Regions from separate parts of the Anaerobutyricum hallii genome, predicted to be linked through region 1. Evidence: predicted binding sites of a transcription regulator. Region 1 holds the regulator's gene; the other holds the start of a gene.

What was found. The regulator NrdR, encoded in region 1, represses ribonucleotide reductase genes. The targets are predictions, from matches to a motif close to CACAANATNTTGTG.
Region 2: nrdD (anaerobic ribonucleoside-triphosphate reductase) is a predicted target of NrdR. The motif match lies at 4,791-4,804, and genes of this name have one in related genera.

The regions. Positions count from the first base shown of each region.
Region 1 is NZ_LT907978.1:1,440,791-1,450,210, forward strand. Features, by position in the region: gene EHLA_RS06580 (RnfABCDGE type electron transport complex subunit D) at 1-60, shown strand, start outside; gene EHLA_RS06585 (RnfABCDGE type electron transport complex subunit G) at 60-689, shown strand; gene rsxE (electron transport complex subunit RsxE) at 691-1,449, shown strand; gene rsxA (electron transport complex subunit RsxA) at 1,464-2,039, shown strand; gene EHLA_RS06600 (RnfABCDGE type electron transport complex subunit B) at 2,055-2,846, shown strand; gene EHLA_RS06605 (alpha/beta hydrolase) at 3,026-3,964, shown strand; gene EHLA_RS06610 (YlmC/YmxH family sporulation protein) at 4,037-4,288, shown strand; gene nrdR (transcriptional regulator NrdR) at 4,358-4,828, shown strand; gene EHLA_RS06620 (YifB family Mg chelatase-like AAA ATPase) at 5,046-6,641, shown strand; gene dprA (DNA-processing protein DprA) at 6,631-7,752, shown strand; gene topA (type I DNA topoisomerase) at 7,882-9,420, shown strand, end outside.
Region 2 is NZ_LT907978.1:33,491-42,910, reverse strand. Features, by position in the region: gene gltX (glutamate--tRNA ligase) at 1-722, opposite strand, end outside; gene EHLA_RS00205 (DUF4203 domain-containing protein) at 976-1,683, shown strand; gene nrdG (anaerobic ribonucleoside-triphosphate reductase activating protein) at 1,799-2,323, opposite strand; gene nrdD (anaerobic ribonucleoside-triphosphate reductase) at 2,547-4,709, opposite strand; gene EHLA_RS00190 (N-acetylmuramoyl-L-alanine amidase family protein) at 4,923-6,062, opposite strand; gene EHLA_RS00185 (response regulator transcription factor) at 6,106-6,780, opposite strand; gene EHLA_RS00180 (3-deoxy-7-phosphoheptulonate synthase) at 7,025-8,059, opposite strand; gene EHLA_RS00175 (AAA family ATPase) at 8,330-9,420, shown strand, end outside.

The sequences.
Region 1 (9,420 bases):
GTGCCATTAATTGAAAAAGTTACAACTCCTACCGCATTTGGAAAAGGAGGTAAAAAATAATGAACGCTTTAATAAAAGATGCTTTAAAACTCGTTATTATTACCGTCGTTGCAGGTCTTGTTCTCGGTGCAGTATATGGAATCACAAAGGGACCGATTGCTGATCAGGAAGCAAAGGCACAGATGGAAGCTTATAAAACAGTATTTCCAAAGGCAAGTGACTTTAAAGAAGTTGATGGATTTTCCGAAGAAGCAGCTTCTAAGATTATTGCAGCAAACGAGAATCCAATTGAAGGACATGACAGTGATGTTATTTCTTCCGCAGTAGAAGCAGTAGATGCTTCTGGGGAGGCACTTGGTTATATTTTCAATATTACAACCTCTAAGGGATATGGTGGAGACATCCAGCTTACTGTTGGTATCCAGTCTGATGGAACGGTAAGTGGATATTCTGTACTCTCTATCAGTGAGACAGCAGGTCTTGGTATGAAAGCCAAGGATGATCCTAGCTGGGGTAAACAGTTTGCAGGAAAGAAAGTAGAATCTTTCTCCGTTGTAAAAGACGGTTCTGGTTCCGGTGATGACGCGAAAATCGATGCCATTTCCGGTGCGACTATCACAAGTAAAGCAGTTACTGGTGCTATGAATAGCTGTCTTGCTTATTTCCAGTCATTAGAAGGAGGTAACTAAGATGAAAAATAATAGCGCTTTAGAAAGACTTTATAATGGTATTATTAAAGAAAACCCTACTTTAGTTCTTATTTTAGGTATGTGTCCTACACTTGCGGTAACAACATCCGCAATCAACGGTGCAGGTATGGGACTTTCCACAACAGTAGTATTAATGTTTTCTAATATGATTATCTCTATTCTCCGTAATTTTATTCCGGATAGAGTTCGTATTCCTGGATACATTGTAATTATTGCATCCTTAGTTACAGTAGTACAGTTCCTTTTACAGGGATATGTACCAGCGTTAAATGATGCTCTTGGTGTATATATTCCGTTAATTGTAGTTAACTGTATTATCTTAGGACGTGCAGAGTCTTATGCAAGTAAAAACGGTCCTGTTTCTTCCTTCTTTGATGGTCTTGGAATGGGTCTTGGATTTACACTGTCCCTTACTATTTTAGGTGCATTTCGTGAATTACTTGGTGCAGGAACAATTTTTGGAAAAACTGTTTTGGCAGAATCTTTCTATACACCGATCACTATTTTCATTCTTGCACCTGGTGCATTCTTTGTACTTGCCTGCTTAGTAGCTGCAAGAAACAAGATTATGAACCGCAAAGTAAAGAATGGCGAAATGGAAGAGATCCCTGCAGGATGTGGTGACTGCTCTTCCTGTGGTAATACCTGCTGTTCAAGTAAGAGTTTCTTTGATATGTCCGTAGACAATAAAAAAGAAGAAACAAAAACTGCTTCTGATGAGAAAGCAGAGAATAAATAGAAAGGGGAAGGATTATGAAAGAATTAATATTATTGATTATCAGTGCAGCTATCGTTAATAACGTTGTACTGAGCCAGTTTTTAGGATTATGTCCTTTCCTCGGAGTATCCAAAAAGGTAGAGACTGCCGGTGGAATGGGAGCAGCTGTAATTTTTGTTATCACAATTGCTTCTTTAGTGACATCATTAATTTATAAATTTATTCTTGCAACACTTGGGTTAACTTATTTGCAGACGATCGTTTTTATCCTTGTTATTGCAGCTCTTGTACAGTTCGTAGAGATGTTTTTAAAGAAATCTATGCCAGCTTTGTATGAATCTCTGGGTGTATATCTTCCTCTGATCACAACAAACTGTGCTGTACTTGGTGTAGCTTTAAACTCTGTACAGTATGGATATAATATTTTACAGTCTGTAGTTTATGGTTTTGGTATTTCTGTCGGATTTACAATTGCTATTGTTATCCTGGCTGGAATTCGTGAAAAAATGGAATACAACGACATTCCAGAGTCCTGGCAGGGAATGCCTATCGTAATGGTAACAGCAGGACTTATGTCTATTGCATTCTTTGGTTTTTCAGGAATCATTTAATTAGGAGGAATAAAAATGAGTATAAGTGGAATTATTCTTGCGGCAGTAGTTGTCGGCGGAACCGGACTTGTTATTTCCATTCTCCTGGGCATTGCTTCCGAGAAATTTAAAGTGCCGGTAGACGAAAAAGAAGTTGCTGTAAGAGAGTGCCTTCCGGGAAACAACTGTGGTGGTTGTGGTTTTGCCGGATGTGATGCCCTCGCTAAGGCAATTGCAGCCGGAGACGCTCCGGTGGGTGCATGTCCGGTAGGCGGACAGCCAGTAGCAGATAAAATTGCTTCAATCATGGGTGTAGAAGCGGATGCAGGTGAAAAACAGGTTGCATTTGTAAAATGTGCAGGTACCTGTGATAAAGCAAAGTCTAAATATAAATATTCAGGAAATGAAGACTGTGTTTCTGCCATGAGTGTACCTGGTGGCGGACCAAAAGCCTGCAGTTTTGGATGTACAGGCTTTGGAAGCTGTGTGAAAGTTTGTGACTTCGATGCCATTCATGTAATTAACGGTGTTGCAGTAGTGGATAAGGAAAAATGTGTTGCTTGTGGTAAATGTGTTGCAACTTGTCCGAAGTCTTTAATTGAGCTTGTTCCATATGCAGCTCCTCACAAAGTACAGTGCAGTTCCAAAGAATTTGGTAAAGCAGTAAAAGAAGTATGTTCAGCAGGATGTATCGGATGTAAGATGTGTACTCGTGTCTGTGAAGCAGATGCAATTACTGTTGAAAATAATATTGCTAAAATTGATTACAGTAAATGTACAGGATGTGGAAAGTGTGCAGAGAAATGTCCTGCAAAGATTATTCTTTAGTCCGTATAGATCAGACTATAGTCTAGATAAAATGTAAGAAATTTAATAAAAACGAAAGAAAAGATGATTTCTCTTAACGAAAATGCAAGAGAAATCATCTTTTTTTCTTCACATTTTTCCTGTATAGTAGTTTGGAAAAGAAATCTGCTGTTGAAGCAGACAAGCTAGGAGGCTTTCGTATGGCTTATCAGAAATTTACTGGAACCTATCAGAGTTCAGATCATATAAACAGAATACATTATTATATTTACGAACCAGAAACAGATCTTAGAGCAATCATACAGATCGTGCATGATTTTGGAGATTGTATAGAACGGAATGAAAGTTTTATCCGCTTTTTTACTGATCATGGAATTATGGTGTGTGGATGCGATCATATTGGACATGGACGTTCTTCCAAGAAAGAAGACTATGGATATTTTGGTGAAAAGAATGGTTGGGCTTATCTGATAAAAAATACAAAAAAGTTAACACATTACATGAAAAAGGAATATCCGGATGTTCCGTATTTTATATATGGGCATGGCATGGGTTCGTTGATCGTCCGAATGGATTGTATTCATGAAAAGGGAATCAATGGTGTAATTTTATCTGGAACTAGCGGAAGACGGAAATATTGCCGCAGAAGGCTTTTATTTATCGCAATATTAAAGCGGATTCTGGGAGCACAACATAAAAGTGTTTATCTTCAAAAAGATTTAGAAAAGCGTTTGAACCATCATTTTCTAAGAGAGAGGGATAATTGTTCGTGGCTTGTAGAAGATGAAAAAGAACGAAAGAACTGTTCAAGAATTTACGAAGAATACGTCCCGATTACTGTAGCAGCTTATGAAGATATCTTAAAAATGCTTGCACTTGTTTCTTCTAAAAAGTGGTACCGCTCTGTAAATATAGAGATTCCGATCATGCTGATTGGAGGACAGGAAGATCCGATAGGTAACTTTGGAAAAGGGATTGAAGAAGTACACCGCTATCTGGAAGATAGCTGTCATCGAGTGGAAATGCGGCTTTATAAAGGAATGCGGCATAATATTTGTGATGAAGTAAGGAAAGAAGCTGTATATATAGATATTTTGCAGTGGATGAAGCTGCATCTTAATGAACAGTATGAGATATAAAAAGAACATTCAAGTCATGAAAATAGAATTATTCAAAAAAGCCCTCATAAAATAAAAGAAAGGGCTTTTTTTATGCGTTTTTGGGAACTTGGAAATAAAGATGTGATTAACTGTAAAAATGGTCATCGCCTTGGTTGTGTGGGAGATTTAGAAATTGATGTATGCAGATTTTGTGTTACAGATATTTATGTGCCTACGGGTGGAAAATATTGCGGATGTATTGGAAAGAAATCGGAATATCGGATTCCGGTTGGAGCAGTAATCCGAGTGGGAGTTGATAGTATTCTTGTCGATATCGATGAAAAGAAATGTCTTGTAAAATAATAGGTTTTCTGTTATAATAGTCGGCACAATAAATGAAATCATAAAAGCTAGAATACTGGAGGATAAGATATGAAGTGCCCATTTTGTGGATTGGATAATACCCGTGTAATCGATTCAAGACCTGCAGATGATAATTCATCCATACGACGGCGAAGACTTTGCGATGAATGTGGAAAGCGATTTACTACATACGAACGAGTAGAGATTATGCCTCTCACAGTGATAAAGAAAGATAAAACAAGAGAACCTTACGATCGTTCTAAGATTATGTCCGGAATTTTACGTGCCTGCCATAAGAGGCCGATATCTGTAGAACAGATTGAACAGATGGTGAATCAGATTGAGAATGAACTGTTTAATTTAGAATATAAAGAGATTGAAAGTAAACAGATCGGAGAAGTTGTTATGGAGCATCTAAAGACTCTCGAACAGGTAGCATATGTACGTTTTGCTTCGGTATATCGTGAGTTTAAGGATGTAGGAACTTTTATGAATGAGTTAAAGAAGATGTTAGATAGTGGAGAGAACATCCAGAAGTAATAACATTGATAAGCAGAACAGGTATTTGAGAAAGTATTCTCGATACCTGTTTTTTGTTTTAAAAAAAGTTCCGCAAGGATATGTTAGGAGTCTGCCTTTATTCCATACTTTTGTAAATGAAAAAAATTATTGCAAATATGGAAAAAATATGCTATAAATAACCTATATTTACAAAATATTACTGAATATACAATAATAGAAAGTAGGATAGAGTGGAATGGTAGCAGAAGTTTTTAGTGGAATGATACAGGGGATAGAGGGGCAGATTGTACAGATACAGGCAGATATTAGTAATGGGCTTCCTAATTTTTATATGACAGGATATTTATCAAACGAAGTAAAGGAATCAAAAGAACGGGTTCGTACAGCACTTCATAATATAGGAATCGCATTGCCACCGAAAAGAATATCAGTTAATTTTGCGCCGGCAGATTTTCGTAAGTGTGGGACTTTTTTTGATCTTGCCGTTGCAGTAGCAATTCTTCTTGCAATGAATCTGATCCCGGAAACATATGTAAAGAATACATTATTTATTGGAGAATTATCATTGAATGGACAGATTCGACCGATATCCGGTGTATTGCCAATCGTTGTTTCCGCTGTAAAGAGTGGAATAGATCGGTGTATCGTTGCGAAAGAGAATATAGAGGAGGCAGCATTTGTAGATCAGATGGAAGTTGTTAGCTTTCAAAGTCTTGAAGAACTCTATTCTTACTTACGCCATGGGTATATAGTAGACAGACATTCAGGTGAGATTACGCAGCAGAAAGAGGCTGACATTAGAGGAATAGTATGTGTAGATGAGAGTATAACAGATAACGCTGCACTGAATTTAGGGGAATGGAATCAGATAACAGATTTTTCTGAAGTGAAAGGACAGAGCATGGCAAAAAGAGCGATGGAAATTGCAGCAGCCGGTTATCATAATTTAATGTTGGGCGGACCACCTGGTGTAGGGAAGACGATGCTGGCATCCTGTATATCAGGAATTATGCCACAGATGACAAAAGAAGAGATGATTGATACGACCATGATCTATAGTGCAAAGGGACTCTTAAAGGAACGTTTTACCTTAATAAATAAACGACCGTTTCGTGCGCCGTCCCTTGCAATTACTGCAGCCGGAATGTTTGGAGGAGGAATCGTTCCAAAACCGGGAGAGATTTCTCTAGCGCATCATGGAGTCCTTTTTCTAGATGAATTTCCTGAATATGCAAGAGAGATAATAGAAATGTTTCGTATTCCTCTTGAGAATCATGCTATTTCAGTTATCAGACAAGAGAGAACTTTAATATTTCCGGCGGATTTTCTTTTTATTATAGCGGCGAATGCATGTCCTTGTGGGTACTATCCCATGGATAAATGCCGTTGTACAAGCAGGCAGATTCTCCGATATCAAAATAGAATCAGCGGACCAATACTTGACCGTATGGATTTATTTGTACGATGTGAGGAGATTGGATATGATGTACTGACCGCATCCTCTAAAGAAGAATCTTCTTCCTCTATTCAAAAAAGAGTTTCCGCTGCATGGGTAATACAAAAGGAACGCTTTGCGGAAAGTTCTACGATATTTAACGGACGCATGACAAAAAGCGAAGTAGAACAGTATTGCCAGTTAGATGCAGAGGGACAAAGACTTATGAAGAAAGCATATTCTGCTTTTTCCCTTACCGGACGTTCTTATTTTAAGATTTTAAAAACTGCAAGAACAATAGCGGATTTAGAACAAAGTCCGGATATAAGAGCCAGACATTTGGAAGAAGCGTTATATTTTCGTCAGAAAGAAAAGGGGAATTTGAATGAAAGATAATGATTTTTATTGGTATTGGTTTGCTAATATTCCTGGGATAGGACTGAAAACACGAAAGAAGCTTCTTGAGTATTTTGCACATCCAAGGTATGTTTATGAAGCTTCAGATTCTGAGATAAAAGTATTTCTTACAAAAAGACAGTGGGAAAGGTTTCCGTTTTCTAAAAACCGGGAGAAATCAGAAAAAGAAGTTCAAAGATTACAGGAAGAGGGAATCTTTTTTATTCACAGAGAATCTCCTGAGTATGCGGAACGATTAAAACAACTATATATGCCACCAGATTTATTATATTATAAAGGAAGGTTTCCTGATTTTTCAAAGCCTGTTCTAGCGATGGTAGGGGCAAGAAAAGCTACTATATATGGAAGGAATATGGCGAGGGAATTTGCTTCTGAATTAACTGGATACGGTATTCAGATTATCAGTGGGATGGCGGCAGGAGTAGATACATCAAGTCATTTAGGTGCATTGGATGCAGGTGGTTATACCGCAGGAATTCTGGGTGGGGGAATTGATAGCATTTATCCGAGAGAGAATTTTAACTTATATCAGAATGTTTGTAGAACAGGAGGAATCATATCAGAATATAATGTTGGAATTCCTTCACAAAAAGGAATGTTTCCTATGCGAAATCGTATTATCAGCGGAATGGCTGACGGAGTTTTTGTTGTGGAAGCAGGAGAAAGAAGTGGGTCATTGATTACCGCAGATCAGGGATTAGAACAAGGAAAGGATATATTTGCACTTCCAGGCAGAATTACGGATCGTTACAGTCAAGGTTGTAATTATTTGATTAGTCAGGGGGCTACTCTGGTACGTTCCCCAGAAGATATCGCAGAAATTATAGTGAAAGAGGAAAAAATAGGAAATACAAGGCCGAATATGGAGAAAAAAGAAAGTGAGAATTTTAAATTGCAAAAATTTTTTTGTGAGAATAAAAATGAAGAAAAGATATTCAATCTCATAGATAAAGTTCGACCGGTAACTTTTGAAAATCTTTTGGAAAATAGCGATTTTTCTGCCTTTGAGTTACAACATATTCTCATGAAATTTGAATTAAAAAACATAATTTATCAAATAGAACAAAATGTATACTTGAGGAAAATCTAATTTTTTCTGCTTGCGCGGCAAAACGAAATAGTGTATGATGTATAATTGTTTTATGAAATAGTAAATTTATTGGTGATAAAAAACAATAAATTGCAATATAATATTTAAAAGTTAGGAGTGTTTTGGGGAATGTCAGCAAATTTAGTTATTGTTGAATCGCCGGCCAAGGCTAAAACAATTCAGAAATTTCTGGGGAAGTCATACAAAGTTGTCGCATCGAACGGACATGTAAGAGATTTACCAAAAAGTACGATGGGCATTGATGTTGATAATGATTTTGAGCCGAAATATATTACGATTCGTGGGAAGGGAGATATTCTTGCTCAACTTCGTAAGGAAGTAAAGAAAGCAGACAAAGTATATCTTGCAACTGACCCGGACCGTGAGGGAGAGGCGATTTCATGGCATTTATATCATGCATTAAAATTGGAGAATAAAAAATGCAGTAGGATTACATTTAATGAGATTACAAAAGATGCCGTAAAGAAATCTATTAAGAATTCCCGCGATATTGATATGAATCTTGTAGATGCACAGCAGGCAAGAAGAGTATTAGACCGTATTGTGGGATATAAGATCAGTCCGATTCTCTGGTCTAAGATTAAGAGAGGGTTATCGGCAGGTCGCGTTCAATCCGTTGCATTGCGTATTATCTGTGACAGAGAACAAGAGATTGATGAGTTCATCTCGCAGGAATATTGGAGTCTGTCAGCCGATATTCTTGTGCCTGGAGCAAAGAAACCCCTGGAGGCACACTTTACCGGAGATAAAAATGGAAAGGTTGAACTTCATTCTCAAAAAGAAGTTGAAGAGTTAGTAAACAAACTGAAAAATGAAAAGTTTGAAGTACTTTCTGTAAAGAATGGAGAGAGAAGAAAGAAACCACCGCTTCCATTTACAACAAGTACATTACAGCAGGAAGCATCAAAACGTTTGAATATGTCTACACAAAAGACAATGCGGCTTGCGCAGGAACTCTATGAAGGTGTGAATTTAAAAGGAAAAGGAAGTATTGGTCTTATTACTTACTTAAGAACAGATTCGACACGTATTTCAGAAGAAGCAGATGCAAACTGTCGGGAGTATATCGGACAGCAGTACGGAGAAGAGTTTGTTGGGGATAAAAAGTCAGTAAAGACAACAAAGACCGGAAAGATTCAGGATGCACACGAAGCGATTCGTCCAACGGACAGCAGCCTTTCTCCGGCGATGATCAAAGAGCAGCTTCCAAGAGATCTATTCCGTCTTTATCAGCTAATCTGGACAAGATTTGTGGCAAGCAGAATGGCAGAAGCGGTATACGAAACGACATCTGTTAAGATTGAAGCAGGAGAATATCATTTTAATGTTGCGGCTTCCCGAGTAAAGTTTGACGGTTTTATGACGGTATATAGTTACGATACTGAAAAGTCTACAATGAATGCTGCCATGAAAAAGATTACAAAAGATACAGAAATCACACTTTCAGAATTAAAGCCTCAGCAGCATTTCACACAGCCGCCGGCACATTTTACAGAGGCTTCTCTTGTAAAAACATTAGAAGAATTAGGAATTGGCCGTCCAAGTACGTATGCACCGACAATTACTACACTTCTGGCACGAAGATACATTGTAAAAGAGAATAAAAATCTTTATATTACAGAACTTGGTGAAGCGGTGAATGATATG
Region 2 (9,420 bases), 1.4 Mb from region 1:
TGGATATACTTTGGTTCTTCCCATCCAAATGCCTTGTAAAGATGTGTGTATTTTGGTGCAGAAGAAAGGTATTCATTCCCTCTTACAACATGTGTGATCTGCATCAGATGATCATCTACTACATTGGCAAAGTTATATGTTGGATATCCGTCAGATTTGATAAGGATCATATCGTCAAGCTCTTCATTCGGCTGTGTGATATCTCCGTAAATCTCATCATGGAATGTAGTCTCGCCCTCATTCGGCATATTCGCACGAATGACAAATGGCTTGCCTGCTGCCAGATTGGCTTCTACTTCTTCTTTAGAAAGATACAGGCAGTGTTTATCGTATACGCTGATTTCCTTTCCACCTACGTTCTGTTTTAAAGAATCTAATCTTTCCTGATCACAGAAACAGTAATATGCCTCGCCTTTTTCGATAAGTTTCTTTGCATAATCCATATAAAGACCGGATGCCACTCGTTCACTCTGAACATAAGGGCCAAATCCGCCATCTTTATCCGGACCTTCGTCATGCTTTAAACCTGTTGCCTCTAAAGTACGGTAAATAATACCCAGTGCTTCCTCACAATAACGTCCCTGGTCTGTATCTTCTATTCTTAAAACGAAATCTCCACCTTCATGCTTTGCGATCAAATACGTATATAAAGCAGTACGAAGATTTCCGACATGCATTCTTCCTGTAGGACTTGGTGCAAATCTTGTTCTAATCTTTGACATCTCTAATTCCTCTCTTTCCCAATCTATACAATGTAACTTTAAAATGTAACTTTAAACAGTTACAAATCAACTCGTATTATCATATCATCTTTTCACGTAAAAATCTATAAAATACTCTATCTGAAATAAATTGCAGAATATACTTTATTATGTTAAGCTAAAAATCAGTAGAAACAGAATTTAAAATAACATCATTAATAAAAAATGAAAAACAATCTAATTTTTTTAATCCAATACGAAAGAAGGTATTTTTATGTTGTCCCTGTTAAATATTGACTACAGCTCCCTAATGGGCACTCTTCCATTGAATTCCGGAAGCAGCGACAGCCTGAACAGTTTTATTAATAATGGTTTTCTCGGACTCATAACCGAAGCCGATACCACTTATAAGATCGTTGGCTCTGTAATTGCTCTTGTCTTTGCTCTTCTTGGATGTTTCTTTGGTTATAAACTGTCCAAAGTTTTTATGAGTATTACCGGTTTCATCATTGGACTCTTTATCGGCCAGATCGCTGCATCCCAGCTTCTTCATGTCGAAGGTTTTGCATCCGTTCTCTGCATTATTCTTGGCGGTGCGGTCATTGCAGCTCTTGCCCTGTGGATTTACCGGATAGGAATTTTCATCCTGTGTTTTACCTTTGCATTTAGTGCTGCAGGTACATTATTTTCATTTGAAGGAGATATCCAGTTCTTTATCAACATAGTTGCCGGGCTTATTGTTGGCGTACTTGCTGTAAAATATATGCGTCCGGTTATTATCCTTACTTCCGCAATCGTATGCGGTTCTTCCGCTGCCGGACTTCTTCCTGGTGTTGCAGAATATATGGGAATTACAAAGTTTTCTTCCACAAACTCAAGTGCAACGTTAACACTTGCGCTCTGCAGTTTAGGAATAGCTGTGCAGTTTCTCACAACAAAAGACCCTGTACCAAAAAAAGTTCCCAGACATAAACATGGATAAATTTAATTTGTAAATTTGATACAGCCAAAAAGGAAGGTTCCGTCGGCAGTTACGGTCGTTAGACCGTTACTGCGACGGAACCTTCTTAAATCCTCTTCTACTATCTTAATGTGCTCTACTGTTCTTCCCATAGAACAACTTTGCCTGTTTCAAGACTCTTTTTTACATCTATTATTCGCTGATTAGAAGAACCACGAAATCTGAGTGTAATATCCTTCTTCGCTTCTACAAATGGTCCGTCTACGAGGTAGTCAATCTGTTCCAACATCTTTTTTGTATACTTCCACTTTGGAATCATTCTATTTAAAATATCCTTTTCAAAAACATATCCTGTAAAGCACCAGATTGTTTTTTCTGGAAAACGTTCTTTTACTTTTTCAAGAAATGGAAGGAGGGCTTCCTGATTCATATATTCCATAGGCTCACCGCCTAATACTGTAAGACCTGATATATACGAAGGCTCTAATAATTTTAAAATCTGCTCTTCTGTTTCTGCTGTAAAAGGCTGTCCAAATTCAAAACTCCATGTTTCCTCGTTAAAACATCCTTTACAATGATGCGTACATCCGCTTACAAAAAGGGACACTCTGACACCGGGTCCGTTCGCAATATCACACTTCTTGATCTCACCATAATACATAATATATCACCTCTTCCAAAAAATTAAACAGAGTGTCTGTTCTAAAATGTGTTTAGTTAATAGTTATATTTTACAATATCCACACTCTATTTACAATCCGTTATTTTATATATTTTAGGGCGAAAATGGATAGATAATCAACATCTCTTCTCATCTTCTCTCTGTCAAAAATAAAGAAATGGAAAAAGCGCCCTCTTTGATATGGGCGCTCTTCCGGTTTTGTCTACAAATGCATTACTCTTTCTTTAATTTCCTGTGTTCTTCCCTGATTCCAGAACTGTGTTCCGATATATCCACAGGTTCTTCTTGCTACATTCATCTTTGCCTGATCCTGATTACCGCAGTTTGGACACTCCCAGATCAGCTTGCCATGTTCATCGCTTATGATCTGTATTTCTCCCTCATAACCGCAGCACTGGCAGTAATCACTCTTTGTATTAAGCTCTGCATACATAATGTTGTCATAAATATGTTTCATAACCGCTAATACCGCATCAATGTTATTCTGCATATTTGGAACTTCTACATAACTGATCGCTCCTCCTGGAGAAAGTTCCTGGAACTGTGCTTCAAAACTTAATTTATCAAATGCATCGATTTCCTCTGTTACGTGAATGTGATAACTGTTTGTAATATAATTCTTATCGGTTACTCCCGGAATAATACCAAAACGTTCCTGAAGGCATCTGGAAAACTTATACGTTGTGGATTCAAGTGGCGTTCCGTAAAGACTGAAATCAATATGACTTTCTTCTCTCCACTTTGCACAGGCTTCGTTCATATGCTTCATTACTTCAAGTGCAAATGGCTTTGCTTCCGGGTCTGTATGACTCTTTCCGGTCATATATCTTGTACATTCGCAAAGTCCTGCGTAGCCAAGAGAAATAGTCGAATATCCATTATACAGAAGTTTATCAATTGTCTCACCTTTTTTAAGTCGTGCTAATGCACCATTCTGCCAGAGAATCGGAGCTACGTCAGATGGTGTTCCTTTTAAACGGTTATGACGATACATAAGTGCCTCATGACATAATTCAAGGCGCTCATCAAATATCTCCCAGAACTTCTCCATATCCTTACCAGAAGAACAAGCTACATCTACTAAATTGATGGTTACTACGCCCTGATTAAATCTTCCGTAAAACTTCGGTTTATCATTCTCATCATGATATACAGTTAAGAAAGAACGGCATCCCATACATGGATAACAGTTTCCATCTTTTAACTTCTTCATGATTTTCTCTGAAATGTAATCCGGAACCATACGTTTTGCTGTACACTGGGCAGCTAACTTTGTAAGATACCAGTATTTACTTCCTTCATGAATATTATCTTCTTCAAGAACGTAAATCAACTTAGGGAACGCTGGTGTAATATATACACCTTTTTCATTCTTAACACCAAGAATACGCTGGTTGAGCATCTCTTCGATGATCATAGCAAGGTCATCTCTTGCCGGACCTTCTTCTACCTCATCCAGATACATAAATACCGTAACAAATGGAGCCTGTCCGTTTGTTGTCATCAATGTGATTACCTGATACTGAATAACCTGGACACCCTGTTTTACTTCTTTTCTTACACGCATTTCTGCGATTTCATTTATCTTCTGCTCATTCATTTCCAGACCTTCTGCTTCAAATTCAGCGCGAACATCTCGACGATATTTTTCACGACTGATCTGCACAAAAGGAACCAGATGGGAAAGTGTAATACTCTGTCCGCCATACTGGGAACTTGCAATCTGGGCAACTGCCTGTGTTGCAATATTACATGCTGTAGAAAAGCTCTTTGGCTTCTCGATCATAACGTCACTGATCACTGTTCCGTTTTGAAGCATATCTTCCAGATTCACCAGACAGCAGTTATGCATGTGCTGTGCAAAATAATCAGAATCATGGAAATGAATCACTCCACTCTCATGTGCCTCAACGATTTCCGGTGGAAGAAGGAAACGTCTTGTGATATCCTTACTTACCTCACCTGCCATGTAATCTCTCTGTACGCTGTTCACTGTTGGATTCTTATTAGAATTCTCCTGAATCACTTCTTCGTTATTGCACTCTAACAGACTTAATATCTGTTTATCTGTAGAGTTAGACTTTCTAACCAACGCTCTTTTATAACGGTAAGTAATATAATTACTTGCCAGACGGAATGCCTTCTGGTTCATGATCTGATTCTCGACTAAATCCTGAATCTCCTCTACATTAAGAGCACGATTCATTCCGTCACAGATAGTTTCTACATTCTCTGCAATCTTCTCTACCTGTTCGTCACTTACTTTTTCTGCTTCTACGACGCTGTTATTTGCACGCTTAACCGCTGCAATGATCTTACTTCGATCAAATTCAACTTCCATTCCACTTCTTTTAATGATCTTCATACCAACACTCCAATTATAAATTTTTAAAAATTACGCATTGCCATTGTAACACATAATTTTGTATGATGCAATGATACTTTATACAACATATTGTGTTTTAGTCGCATAAAAATCTCACAGCAACACAAAATATTATCTTGCTGTGAGATTTGCCAATACCCATTATATGATTTTTCTCTGCAAATATCAATATGCTCTATGAATAATCTTCTATTAATATCTGCCTTCTTTTTTCATCAAATTAACAACAGCATTATATAATGCTTTTCCGTACACACTTGTATTTGCCTTCATTCTTGCCGCTTCCGTTTTATTACTGATAAATCCATATTCAATCAGACATGCCGGCATCTTGGTATGTTTTAATACGTAAAGATTTGGACGGTCTACTAATCCTCTGTTCGTAAATCCTGTCGCTGCAACTGCCGCACTCTGCATTGCTGTTGCCAGCTCTTTAGATGTTAAGCCATTCTTCTCTGTTACAGAATTTCTGCTCTTACTCCACAAAGTTTCTGTCCCATGTGCAGAAGCACTTGCAGAATTGATATGAACACAGAGGAACATATCTGCATCTCTATTGTTAGCAAGGTTCGCTCTCTGAGATAAACTTGGGTATGTATCTGCTGTTCTCGTATAGTAAACCTGGAATCTGCTGTCATTATCAAAAGATCTTTTTGCTGCAAGAACGATTGCCAGTGTCAGATTCTTCTCTGCCATTCCATTCCCGGAAGCTCCTGAGTCAGAACCACCATGTCCGGCATCAATAACAATCTTAATCTTTTCTTTACTATCTGTTGTATCCGTTCCTCTGTCTTCTGTCGTCGGAGCTGTTGTATTAGAAGCACTACTCTTTGTTGTACCTGAAATACGAATCTTTCCACCAGATAACTTATAATTAATTCCTAATCGTGTACATACACTCTTTAACGGAACAATCCATCTTCTTCTGCCGGTAGCAGTATACGTTCCATGAATAACCGGCGCTCCCATCTGACTTTTCACGCCATTCGTCACAGCCTTTCTGCTATCTGCCTTTAGAACAACGGTATTCGGACCGTAGGACAGTGTCATTTTATTTCCCTTAGTAGTTACCTTAACTTTTAAACCACTGTTTTTAAATATCGCTGCAACCGGTCCCATATAGGAGCCTGACTTTTTAAAAATAGGATTCTTCGTCAACCCAATCTTCTTTCCGTTCACATAACAGTACTTCATCCGACCGGAATAAGAGCTTGTTACTCCCTTTACGGTTCTTACACGAACCTTTGCAGCCGCATCTGTGCTGATTGGTGTAATCAGACATGCACATAACAATAATACCGCGAATATACTAACAATTCGCTTCACTTTCATTATTCTCGCCTTCCTCTCTTTTACAATTGTGAGTTTATCATCCTTAAATATCAAAACAGTATCCAACCCCATAAACTGTCTTAATATAAGGATATTCCTTAGTTAACTTCGCTCGTAGTTTCTTTACCAGCGTGTCTACGCTTCGGTACCCGCCAATATAATCAAATCCCCATACAGAATCAAGAATCTTATCTCTGGATAAAATCATACCTTTATGCTTTATAAAATACTCCAGTAAATCAAACTCCTTCGCTGTTACCTTTAACGGTCTGTCCGCAAGATAAATCTTTCTTCCTTCATAATCAATAGATAAGGCACCTACAGCTTCTACTGCATTCCGCTTCTCCACTGTCCTTCGTATGATTGCCTCTACATGCGCCTCTATCAACGGTAACGGTGCCGGCTTTACCATATAATCATCTATCTTCTTAGAATAGGCATATAACTGACTGTCCAGCTTATCATCCTGTGACAACATTAAAATAGCCATGTCAGAATACATTCTTATCTTCTCAACTGTCTCATATTCTCGCCGTTTTGGTATATCTACATCAAAAATCAGCAGATCCGGTTTGTTCTTTCCTCTGGAAAGAATCTCTCCTGCTTCATCATATTCTGTGCACCAGATTACATTATAACCGCTATCTTCGAAATAAGCTGTCATCTCTTTACATTCTGCTTCTTTCTTGCTTAAAATCAGTAATCTGCCTGTAAGCATTCGACATCTTCCTTTCATTCTTAGTTGTTAAAATTATATTACAAGATTATGGCTCAAAAATGACTTATTTAAAATTATTGTAACATAATCAACATCACAGAACAACCCTTGGTACCATTTTACATAATTCCCCCATAAAATTCAATATCCGGTTTAAAAAAACCGGATATTTTTAAAATACTGTCTATTAAATTGTAGCATTTATAAATAATTATGTAATTAGCACCGAAATCCATTTACAACATTATAGTAAATCTGCAATTTCGTAAATTAATCTTTCTGACTTTTCCCAGCCAAGACAAGGATCTGTAATCGACTTACCATAACATCCTCCACCAATCGGCTGATTACCATCTTCAATGTAACTTTCGATCATCAGACCTTTTACAAGTCCTTTGATATCTTTAGAAAGTCTGCAGCTATGCAGTACTTCCTTTGCAATACGAATCTGTTCAAGGTAATGCTTACCGGAATTCGCATGGTTTGTATCAATAATCACACCTGGATTTTTTAATTCATGTTCCTGATATAATTCAAAAAGTTCATTTAAATCTTCATAATGATAGTTCGAGTATGTTTTACCATGCTTATCTACATATCCTCTTAATAAAGCATGTGCATAAGGATTACCAAGAGACTGTACTTCCCATCCACGATAGAGGAATACATGCTGCCCCTGCGCTGCTGTGATAGAATTCATCATAACAGATAAATCTCCACCTGTCGGATTCTTCATTCCTACAGGAATTCCTACACCGCTTGCTGTCAGACGATGCTGCTGATCCTCTACAGAACGTGCTCCGATTGCAACATAGGATAACAGATCCGAAACATAACGATGGTTTTCGGGATACAGCATTTCATCCGCACAAGTAAGTCCACTTTCAAGAATTGCTTTCTGATGTAACTCACGAACAGCAATAATTCCCTGCAACATATCCGGCTTCTTCTCCGGATCTGGCTGATGAACAAGCCCCTTATATCCCCCACCGGTTGTACGAGGTTTATTCGTATATATTCTTGGGATGATCATAATCTTGTCTTTTACTTTCTCCTGTACCTTTGACAATCTTGTTACATAATCAAGAACAGCATCTTCTCTGTCAGCAGAACATGGCCCTATAATTAATAATAACTTATCAGACTTACCCTCAAAAATTCTTCGAATCTCAGGATCTCTCTCCTGCTTAATCTTTACAATTCTCTCATCAGCAGGAAACTGCTCCTTTAAATCCTTTGGTACCGGCAGTTTCCTAAAAAATTTCATATCCATATCCATAATCGTCTGTACTCCTTTATACACTTTCATTTTTGTAAAAATAATTGCTTATTATTAAATCTTCCTTATCCTACCATAAATTTTTCATTTATTCAACACTTTTTAGCTTTAAAGTGAAGAAAAAAATATTTTTTTTACTTTTTTCCATGTATGCCTTATAATTATGAAAAAGATACGAACATATACTCTGGAATTTTCTTACACTTCTTTTTATGAGAAGTTCAATCACAAAAGATTCCAAAAGTACATGAAAATCAGGAGGGATTTATTGTGGATTCTATAACTAATACATTAACAAAAGCTTATTCTATTATAGAAGAAGGAGGTCAGCCCTTAGCACCAGAAACTATTTGTATACAATGTATGTTTCTTTCACCTGCCCACATTTCCGCTTTTCACAATGATGAACTTTACCTTGAATATATTCGCAATTTAGTCCGGGAAAGATTCAATGTTTCTTTTCCAGAAGAAAAGGGGGCTTTTGATCAATATTTTGCAGACTGTATACAATTAAAAGAACAACTGGAATTACACAAAAACTTCAATCAGGATACCTGGCTTACTTATACATCCTCTCTTCTTGAAGCATTAAAAACACCTTATTATTCCGCATATTCCATGACTTTATTAACACTTGAATCCTGTTTCATGAATACGCAGCTTTTTGAAAAAGTACAAAAAGCATTTTATTCTGTACTAATAAAGTCCTCTGAAAAAAAACAGCTTATTATAAGAAAAATTATTGAACATGCGCCGAATTATAAAAAGTATTCCTTTATTACAGAAGAGCTTCTGGCCGAAATACTCATAAATACCCTTGCTCTCTTTGGTGATGAAAAAGATTACTGGCTCGATTCTGTTGCTTCTTTATTAGAAATAAAATTAGAAACAAACACTCCGAATACACACAAGGATACGCTTTCCCTGCTTGCTGCATTTTTTGCCCGGGAACAGCAATTTTTAGAGGCAGTATCTCCAGAAGATCTTTCTTCTTTTTCTTCCTATCTTGCTGCAAGAACTATATGGTTTACTACCCATAAAAATGTTGTAAAAGATTCTACAGACACTGCCGCTGCCGCTATATCTTCTTCAATAGATATCGACAGCGCTTATGTTGACAGCGAATTTTTAAATACCTACGCCTATAATATGACCACTAGAATCTATCACACCAATCCGGCAATTGGACGTGAACAGGAGATTGCTGATCTCGAATTAATTTTGATTTCACCAAAGAAGTCCCCTCTTCTGATTGGAGATGCCGGTGTCGGTAAAACATCCGTTGTGGAAGGTTTAGCCTACCGTCTTCAAAAAGGAAATGTGCCGGACCTTCTTAAAAATAAAAAGATTTTTAAATTAAC